Regions from separate parts of the Fundidesulfovibrio terrae genome, predicted to be linked through region 3. Evidence: riboswitches for the same ligand, from Rfam matches in the RefSeq annotation. Region 3 holds a riboswitch; each other region holds the start of a gene.

What was found. Region 3 has a riboswitch for cobalamin ahead of ML540_RS07780 (radical SAM protein). Riboswitches for the same ligand answer to the same signal wherever they lie in the genome.
Region 1: another riboswitch for cobalamin. It lies ahead of ML540_RS13555 (sirohydrochlorin cobaltochelatase); the one in region 3 lies ahead of ML540_RS07780 (radical SAM protein).
Region 2: another riboswitch for cobalamin. It lies ahead of cbpA (modified peptide precursor CbpA); the one in region 3 lies ahead of ML540_RS07780 (radical SAM protein).

Annotation. Positions count from the first base shown of each region.
Region 1 covers NZ_JAKZFS010000004.1:155,639-157,896, reverse strand. Annotated here, with positions in the region: gene ML540_RS13560 (FecCD family ABC transporter permease) at 1-203, opposite strand, end outside; gene ML540_RS13555 (sirohydrochlorin cobaltochelatase) at 238-1,155, opposite strand; cobalamin riboswitch at 1,306-1,491, opposite strand; gene ML540_RS13550 (aminotransferase class IV) at 1,510-2,258, opposite strand, start outside.
Region 2 covers NZ_JAKZFS010000005.1:145,507-147,764, reverse strand. Annotated here, with positions in the region: gene cbpB (peptide-modifying radical SAM enzyme CbpB) at 1-855, opposite strand, end outside; gene cbpA (modified peptide precursor CbpA) at 858-959, opposite strand; cobalamin riboswitch at 1,041-1,239, opposite strand; gene ML540_RS15385 (DUF3108 domain-containing protein) at 1,417-2,022, opposite strand; gene ML540_RS15380 (MamS/MamX family magnetosome protein) at 2,024-2,258, opposite strand, start outside.
Region 3 covers NZ_JAKZFS010000002.1:131,722-133,979, forward strand. Annotated here, with positions in the region: gene ML540_RS07775 (glycosyltransferase family 39 protein) at 1-879, shown strand, start outside; cobalamin riboswitch at 918-1,112, shown strand; gene ML540_RS07780 (radical SAM protein) at 1,336-2,073, shown strand; gene ML540_RS07785 (ribonucleoside triphosphate reductase) at 1,988-2,258, shown strand, end outside.

The DNA of each region.
Region 1 (2,258 bases), on a different contig from region 3:
GTCAGGATGCGGGGCAGGCGGACGTCCCAGACCAGGGCCGCGCTCATCTCCGGAACTCCGTCCAGCCAGCCGGGACGGCCCAGGAGCTTCGCCGCCAGCACGCGCGCGGCGTCGGCCATGGGCACGGGCACGGCCCCGCTCCCGGCGGCGGCCAGGATCAGGGCCGCCAGGGCCAGGAGCATGACGAGGACGGTTCTGTTCACCGGAGCGTGTCCCTTGCCGCCGCGCGCCCGCCGGTCATTTGTCCGTCCCGAGCTGCGCCAGGGCCGCCTTGACGTGGTCCACCCAGATGGCGGCCACGGCGTCGGACTCGGCCGTGCCCTTGAGCACCGGCACGCAGGCGATCCCCGCCTTGGTGAGGACGGTTTTCCAGGAGCCCGGCTCATCGCCGGCGATGTCGTTATGGGCGTGGTCGCCCGCCACTGCCAGCAGCGGCACGAGGTAGGCCTTCTTCACATTGCTTTCGGCGAGTTCAGCCAGCACGTCCTCCCGGGTGGGGGAGCCTTCCACGGTTCCCACGAAGGCCAGCCGGTCCTTCTTCCAGAGGTAGTACTGCAGGCCGGGATAATAGACGTTGGCCGGATGCTTCGTCCCGTGGCCCACGAAGACCACGGCCTCGCCCACCTTGCGCTCCTTGGGAGCGGACTGGGCCAAGGCGTCGGCCACGCGCGTGAGGTCCTGGGTGGTGGCCAGCAGCGGCAGGCCCACCGCCACTTTCTTCATGCCCTTGGGCATGCCGGAGAATGACCGCGCGGTCTCGGACAGGGCGTGGAACTCCTGGCCGGGGATGGTCTGCAGGGACTGCACGGCCACGTGGGTGAAGTCCTCGTCCATCATTTTGGCCAGGGCCTCGGCCGGGGAATCGAGCTTCACGGGCTTCTCGCCCCCGGCCAGCTTGTGCCGGACGATCTTGGAGGAATACGCCCAGCGGACCTCCACGCCCGGGATCTCCTCTTTCAGCTTCTTTTCGATGTTCACGTAGGCCGCGTCGGCTCCGGCCACGCTTGTGCCGAAGGCCACCAGCAGCACGCCGCGCTTCTCGGGCCGGGCCTCGCCGTGAGCGGCCCAGGCCGCCTGGGACAGGGCCAGCAGCCCGAGCAGAAGAATGAGCGACGCGATTTTTCGCAGGCCGGGCCTGGTGAGGGAACTGCGCATGGGAAACACTCCGGGGGCATGGCTGTTGCGAAGAGGCAAAAAAGGCCGCTCCTCCCCATGCGGGAAGAAGCGGCCCGTATTCGCCTCTTCGGGTATCCACGCGCGGCAATAGCCCGTTGCCGTGCTGGAAGCAGCAAATTGCAGCAATCTGCAACAAACTGGGGCCAGGCAGGTCTTCCGGCTCGTTCCGTCCGCCTCGGCCTTCCCGGGAAGCATCTCCCAGTGGCGCTCCAAAGGACGCGGACTTGTCTGGAACTTACGGCGGCGGGACCGCTCCCGGTTCTCACGGGATTCCCTATTCTCCCCTTGCGGGGCACCTGACCAGCTTGCGTTATCTCGGGCTTTCGCCCGGTGTCAATCGTCCAGGCCCAGAAGGTCGCGCAGGAGCGGGCGGCAGGTGTCCCAGTCCGGCTCGTAGCGCACCGCGTCGATCCGTATTACAGGTTGTATACCGCCCAGGCTGTTGAGCCAGTAGGCGTGCTTGAAGCCGGGCAACTGGTCGAGCCCGATGTACACCGGCTCCACGGAAAGGCTGCGCGAGGCGGCCTCCAGGGCCAAGCTCGGCAGCTTGTAGGGCGAATCGCTCACGAAGAACCCATGCCCGTCGGAGAAGACCAGGGCCGCGCAGGCCGCCTCCAGCACGCTCCCGCCGGCGTCGGCCAGCACGGCGTCGTCCACGCCGGCCTTCCGGGCGTATTCCCAGGCCAGGCGCTGGTGCATGTTGGCCATGGTCTTGTGGGCGCACAGGTGGGAGACGTGGGCATGCGGATATACGACCAGGGAGCGCGCGGCGTCCGGGTCCAGGACGTGCGGGATGGCCGTGATGCACAGGCTGGCCGGGCTGGCCGGGGAGTCCTGGTAGCAGAACAGGTTCACCCGGGCGGTCTCGCCGGAGAGGCCATTGGCCAGGGCCACGTCCAGCACGGCGCGCCTCAAGTCCTCTTCGCCGGGCAGCTCGAAGCCGATGCCCAGGTATTCGAGGCTGGCCCGCATGCGCTCCAGGTGCCGCTCGAAGCGCGGCAGGCGATGGCCGTGATGCAGGATGGTCTCGAAAACCCCCATGCCGCAACGGAAGGCCGGGCCGCTTACGCGCAGGGGGGCCG
Region 2 (2,258 bases), on a different contig from region 3:
CTCGTCGGGCTTGATTTCCCGCGCCCCGGGCAGGGTGCAGCGCACCATGTTCAGCAAGCAGGTGGAAACCTCGCGGGAGTGGAAATACTCCACGATCTTCGGCAGCGAACGGATGTTCAGGCTGGTCACGGTGCAGATGACGTTGAACGCGGAGTAGCCGCGCAGCTTTTCCATGACAGCGTTCACTTGCCGCGACACGCCGTCCCCGCCCCACGTGACCCGGGCGCGGTCGGCCACGACCGCACTGTGGCCGTCAAGCGAGATGCCGACGCCCACGCCGTTGTCCATGAGAAACGAAATGGCCTCGTCGTCCAGGAGCGTGGCGTTGGTCTGGACGCCGAACCGGAAATCGCCTCGGTAGCGTTCTATCCCGGCGAACATGGCCTCCCGGTTGAGCATGGGCTCAGCGCCGTGAAAGATGATCTGGGGGCGTGTTCCCTCCGGGAGCGTGGCCCGGAAGTGGGCTTTGAGCCTGTCCAGGGCCTCCAGCAGCCTGGGCTTGGACATGTGCTCGCCGTGCGAGCGCAGCTCCGACGGGATGTAGCAGTAGGCGCAGTTGAGGTTGCAACGCTCAGTGGGGTTGAAATAGACCGCCGAGGGTTTGAGGCCGAAGCGCAGGCGATGCATTTCCTGCGCGAATTCCTGGGCCTTCTGCTCGTAGGCGGCCATGAACGCGCGCCCGGTCAGGGTCTGACCGAGCTTCTCCTTGCGCACCAGCGCCCAGAAGGCCGTGTCCGGATCGACCACAGCCATGTAGTCGCGGTGGCCGATGTCCACGGGCTGCAGGGAGGGACTCATGCCTGTGTTGAAGAAGCGGCCCCCGCCGGGGGCCGCTTTGGAAGACGGCTGGGACATCGTTATTTCTTGGGATCCATCAGGATGTAGTGGGACAGTCCGGTGCCGTCGGCCTTGCAGGATTTCCTGAAGGCGATCACGTCTTTCTTGCCGTTCTTTTTCATGGTTCCTCCTTTGTTTCACCGTACAAACAAAAAAAGGGTTCCGGCAGGACTATCCTGCCGGAACCCTTTGCCTTCGGATTCCGTTGATGATGCGTTTCGACAGGTCTTCTGGCTCCCGGATCACTCGCGGAGGGGCCAGCCTTCCCGGGGAAAGCCCCAGTGACCGGCGTTTCGCCATGCCCTCCCGCGTCCCCGGATACAGCGGCGGGTCCGCCACGGATTCGCACCGTGTTCCATTATATCGAACGCATTCGGGGAGATACATACCCGTCGCCGAATGAAAGGTCAAACAGGGACGGGAGCTGGGCTCCGCCCGGATCCGCCAGGGGGATGATCCCCCTGGACCTCCAAAATGCTTCGCGGGCCAGACCGGCATGCCGGTCTGGCCCGCGAAGCGATAAAGGATTCCAAAGGGACTGATCCCTTTGGCCGCCGGAGGCATCTTACTCTTCCTCTGCTACTTCTTCCCGTACTTCACCAGCTCCGCGATATTATTCTGGGTATCAACCACCCGCACGAAATACCCCACATCCGGGGCGTACCACATCATGTAGGTCCCGCTCCAGCCGGTTTCGTTCCTCTTGCTCACCCGTATCCGGAACGTCTTGAAGGTACCGGCGGAAACGGTGATCTCCTCGGCGGCTTCCACCATGACCGTGTTGACGTAGTTCTGCGTGCCTTTGGCCAGGGCGGTGCTTTGCTGGAATGTCCGCGATTCGCCCACGGCCAACGGAAAGAATATATACGCGTCCTGTCCGGACGCGACAGAATACCTGAGCAGGGTTCCCTGGCTTTCCTTGACGCAGAAGTCCTTGTCCAAGCGCACCTTGCGGGTGGGGTCGCCGTTGCCTGTCAGGACGATCTCGTCGCCAACCTGTGCAACTTCCATGCGCTCGGCCATGGTGAAGGGGCTACGGGTCTTGGTGTTGAACACCCAGTAGTCGCCGGGTTTCCACTGCGGGGCCTGGGCCATGGGCATCTGCGCCACGGGCGCGGTCCTGGGGGCGCAAGCCGCGAGGAGCGCCAGAGCCAGCAGGGCGGGTATCAACCTGGGGGACGTCATATCAATCCGCCGCCTTGCGTTCCTTTGCCAGTTCCTCGGCACTCAGGCTCCACCAGGGCATGCCGTCCTTGGAGCGACGCACCTTGAGTTCCACGCCCTCGTCCTTCTTCACCTTGGAGGCCATGACCACGTCCTTGCCGCCGATATTGGCCCACACGCCCGCAACCTTCACCGTATCGCCCTTCTTGAGCCCGATGGAGTCCAGATCGACGAAATCCTTGGGGCCCAGGTGCACG
Region 3 (2,258 bases):
GGGAGACTACGGGACGCCGTTTTTTCCCAGGACGCGCGGGGACCGTTCGTGATGGCGACGCGAAACAACACCCAGGCCGAAGTGGAGTATGTGTTCGTCAACGGGACCGGGCAGGCTGTGCCCGAGGTTGTCCTCAATTTCTATTTCCGTAACACCGGCAAGGGAAACCACATCCTGGCGGAAACCGTTTTCGACGATGAGCCGCCCTCGGAGTATCCCCTGTCTATAGGGCCGGACCCAAGGAGCAACTTCTCCGTAGCTCACCACAGGTCCGGCTCGTTCAAGACCCTCACGGTACGCCTGAAGATGGTCTGCGCCCCCCTGACGCCGCTTTTCCCAGGAGGCAACTACGAAACCCTGCGCTTCGAGGGGCTGGACGCGGCCTTCGGCGCGCCCGGCGGGGACGAGGCGCTCGCTCGCGACATGGCTGGACGCCTCCGGGCGAACTCCCTGCGAAATTTCCTGGCCGAGCGGTTCATCCCGAAAAGCCGGTTGGAGCAGCGCATGGTCGCCGGAAGCGATCTCGCCAGCAACGCAGATGCGGACATGCCGGGATGGAGCAGGCTGGAGGTGTCGCTGGAAAAGGAGCAGGGTGTCTTCCTGGCCGAGCTCGACCCCGGAGTGCAGCAGATGATCGTCTATCCGCGCGTGGGCGACGGGTCGTCCGTGGGTTTTTACCAGTTGGGTCCAGACGGTAGGCGCGAGGAACTCCTTGCCCTGCACGGCGCAGGAGAAGCCTGGACGCCTATATCCGCGCAGTACCCCATTATGCTCAACCCTGGTCTCACGATCGGTGGCAAGTACCGCGTCGAAATCCTGCTCCAGGGGCGCTGGGCCCAGGTCTGGAATAAAAACGGAACAATTTTCTTCGAGAAATAAGTTGGTTGTGACGCCTTTGCTGCCGCTGGCCCCATGTGAAATTGACATGTCCATCGGGACGGCCTAATTTGTCAGCAACGCCCCGGAAAACGGAAGACGGTGCAAATCCGTCGCAGGCGCGCTGCTGTAACCGGCGATAAAACGGGCGGAAAGCCACTGGGTAAGGCACCCGGGAAGGCTCCGCGCACCACCCGGCCGGAAGTCAGAAGACGTTCCTGGGGAGAATCGGCCAGGTCCCGCGAACGGACCATGGTTCCCGCGACGAGCCCTGCCGCGCAGGCGGCCGGGCTATCATCACCCGTCATCGTGGCGTAGCGTCTCTTTTTTTCGTTTTTGAAAATGCAAGCCTTTCGAGGTGTTGCGAGCTTTAATTGACAAGCGCCCAATATGTCGAAGCTTTTTTTGCTTCTTCGCGGCCCTTGCCTCTGTTAGAAACCCCGGAAACTCCGGAAACGCATGGACAACGAAACTCAGCAGGACATCCCGGCCGAAAAGGCCCGAATCAGAGCCGTCACGCCCCTGTCGCTGTGCGACTGGCCCGGGCGTAGCGTCTCCGTGGTCTACCTGGGCGGATGCAACCTGCGCTGCCCCACCTGCCACAACGCCACCCTGGCCTTCACTCCGAGCCTGCACCCGCGCCTGGACACCGACGCGGTGCTGCGCGCGCTTGCCGCGCGCAAGCGCTGGCTGGACGGGGTGGTGGTCTGCGGCGGCGAACCCACCCTGGACCCCGGCCTGCCCGCGCTTGTGGACGCGCTGCACGGGCTCGGCCTGCCGGTCAAGGTGGACACCAACGGCATGCTGCCGGAGGTGGTGGCGGCCGTCCGGGAGCGCAGCCCGGGCACGCTCTTCGCCGTGGACGTGAAGGGTCCGTGGGAGAAGTATCCCGTCCTCACCGGTGGCGCGGCGACGCCCGCCCAGGCGCGAGAGCGGCTTGGATCGATCTTCGCCCTGGCCTGGGCCTCGCCCCAGTCGTTCCTGTTTAGGATCACCCTCGTTCCCGGGCTCGGCCCGGAGGACGTCCAGACCGCGCGGGAGTACCTGCCCAGCGGTTTCACTCTGAGAGAACAACCCTACGTCCAACCCGCGCGGAGGGAGGAGAGCCCCTATGCCCCTGCAGATACAGAAACGCGACGGCTGCCTGGAAACCTGGTCCCTGGAACGGATCGCCCAAGCCATACTGAAGGCCCTTAGGGCCAGCGGCATCCAGGACCCCCTGCTGGCCAAGCGCATGGCCCGCAAGGTGGAGGAGAAGCTGGGCGACGAGCCCGTCGCGCTTCAGGAGAACGTGCAGGACATGGTTGAGCGCGTGCTCATGGAGTCGCGCCTGTTCGACGTGGCCAAGCGCTTCATCATCTACCGCGAGAAGCGCCGCACCC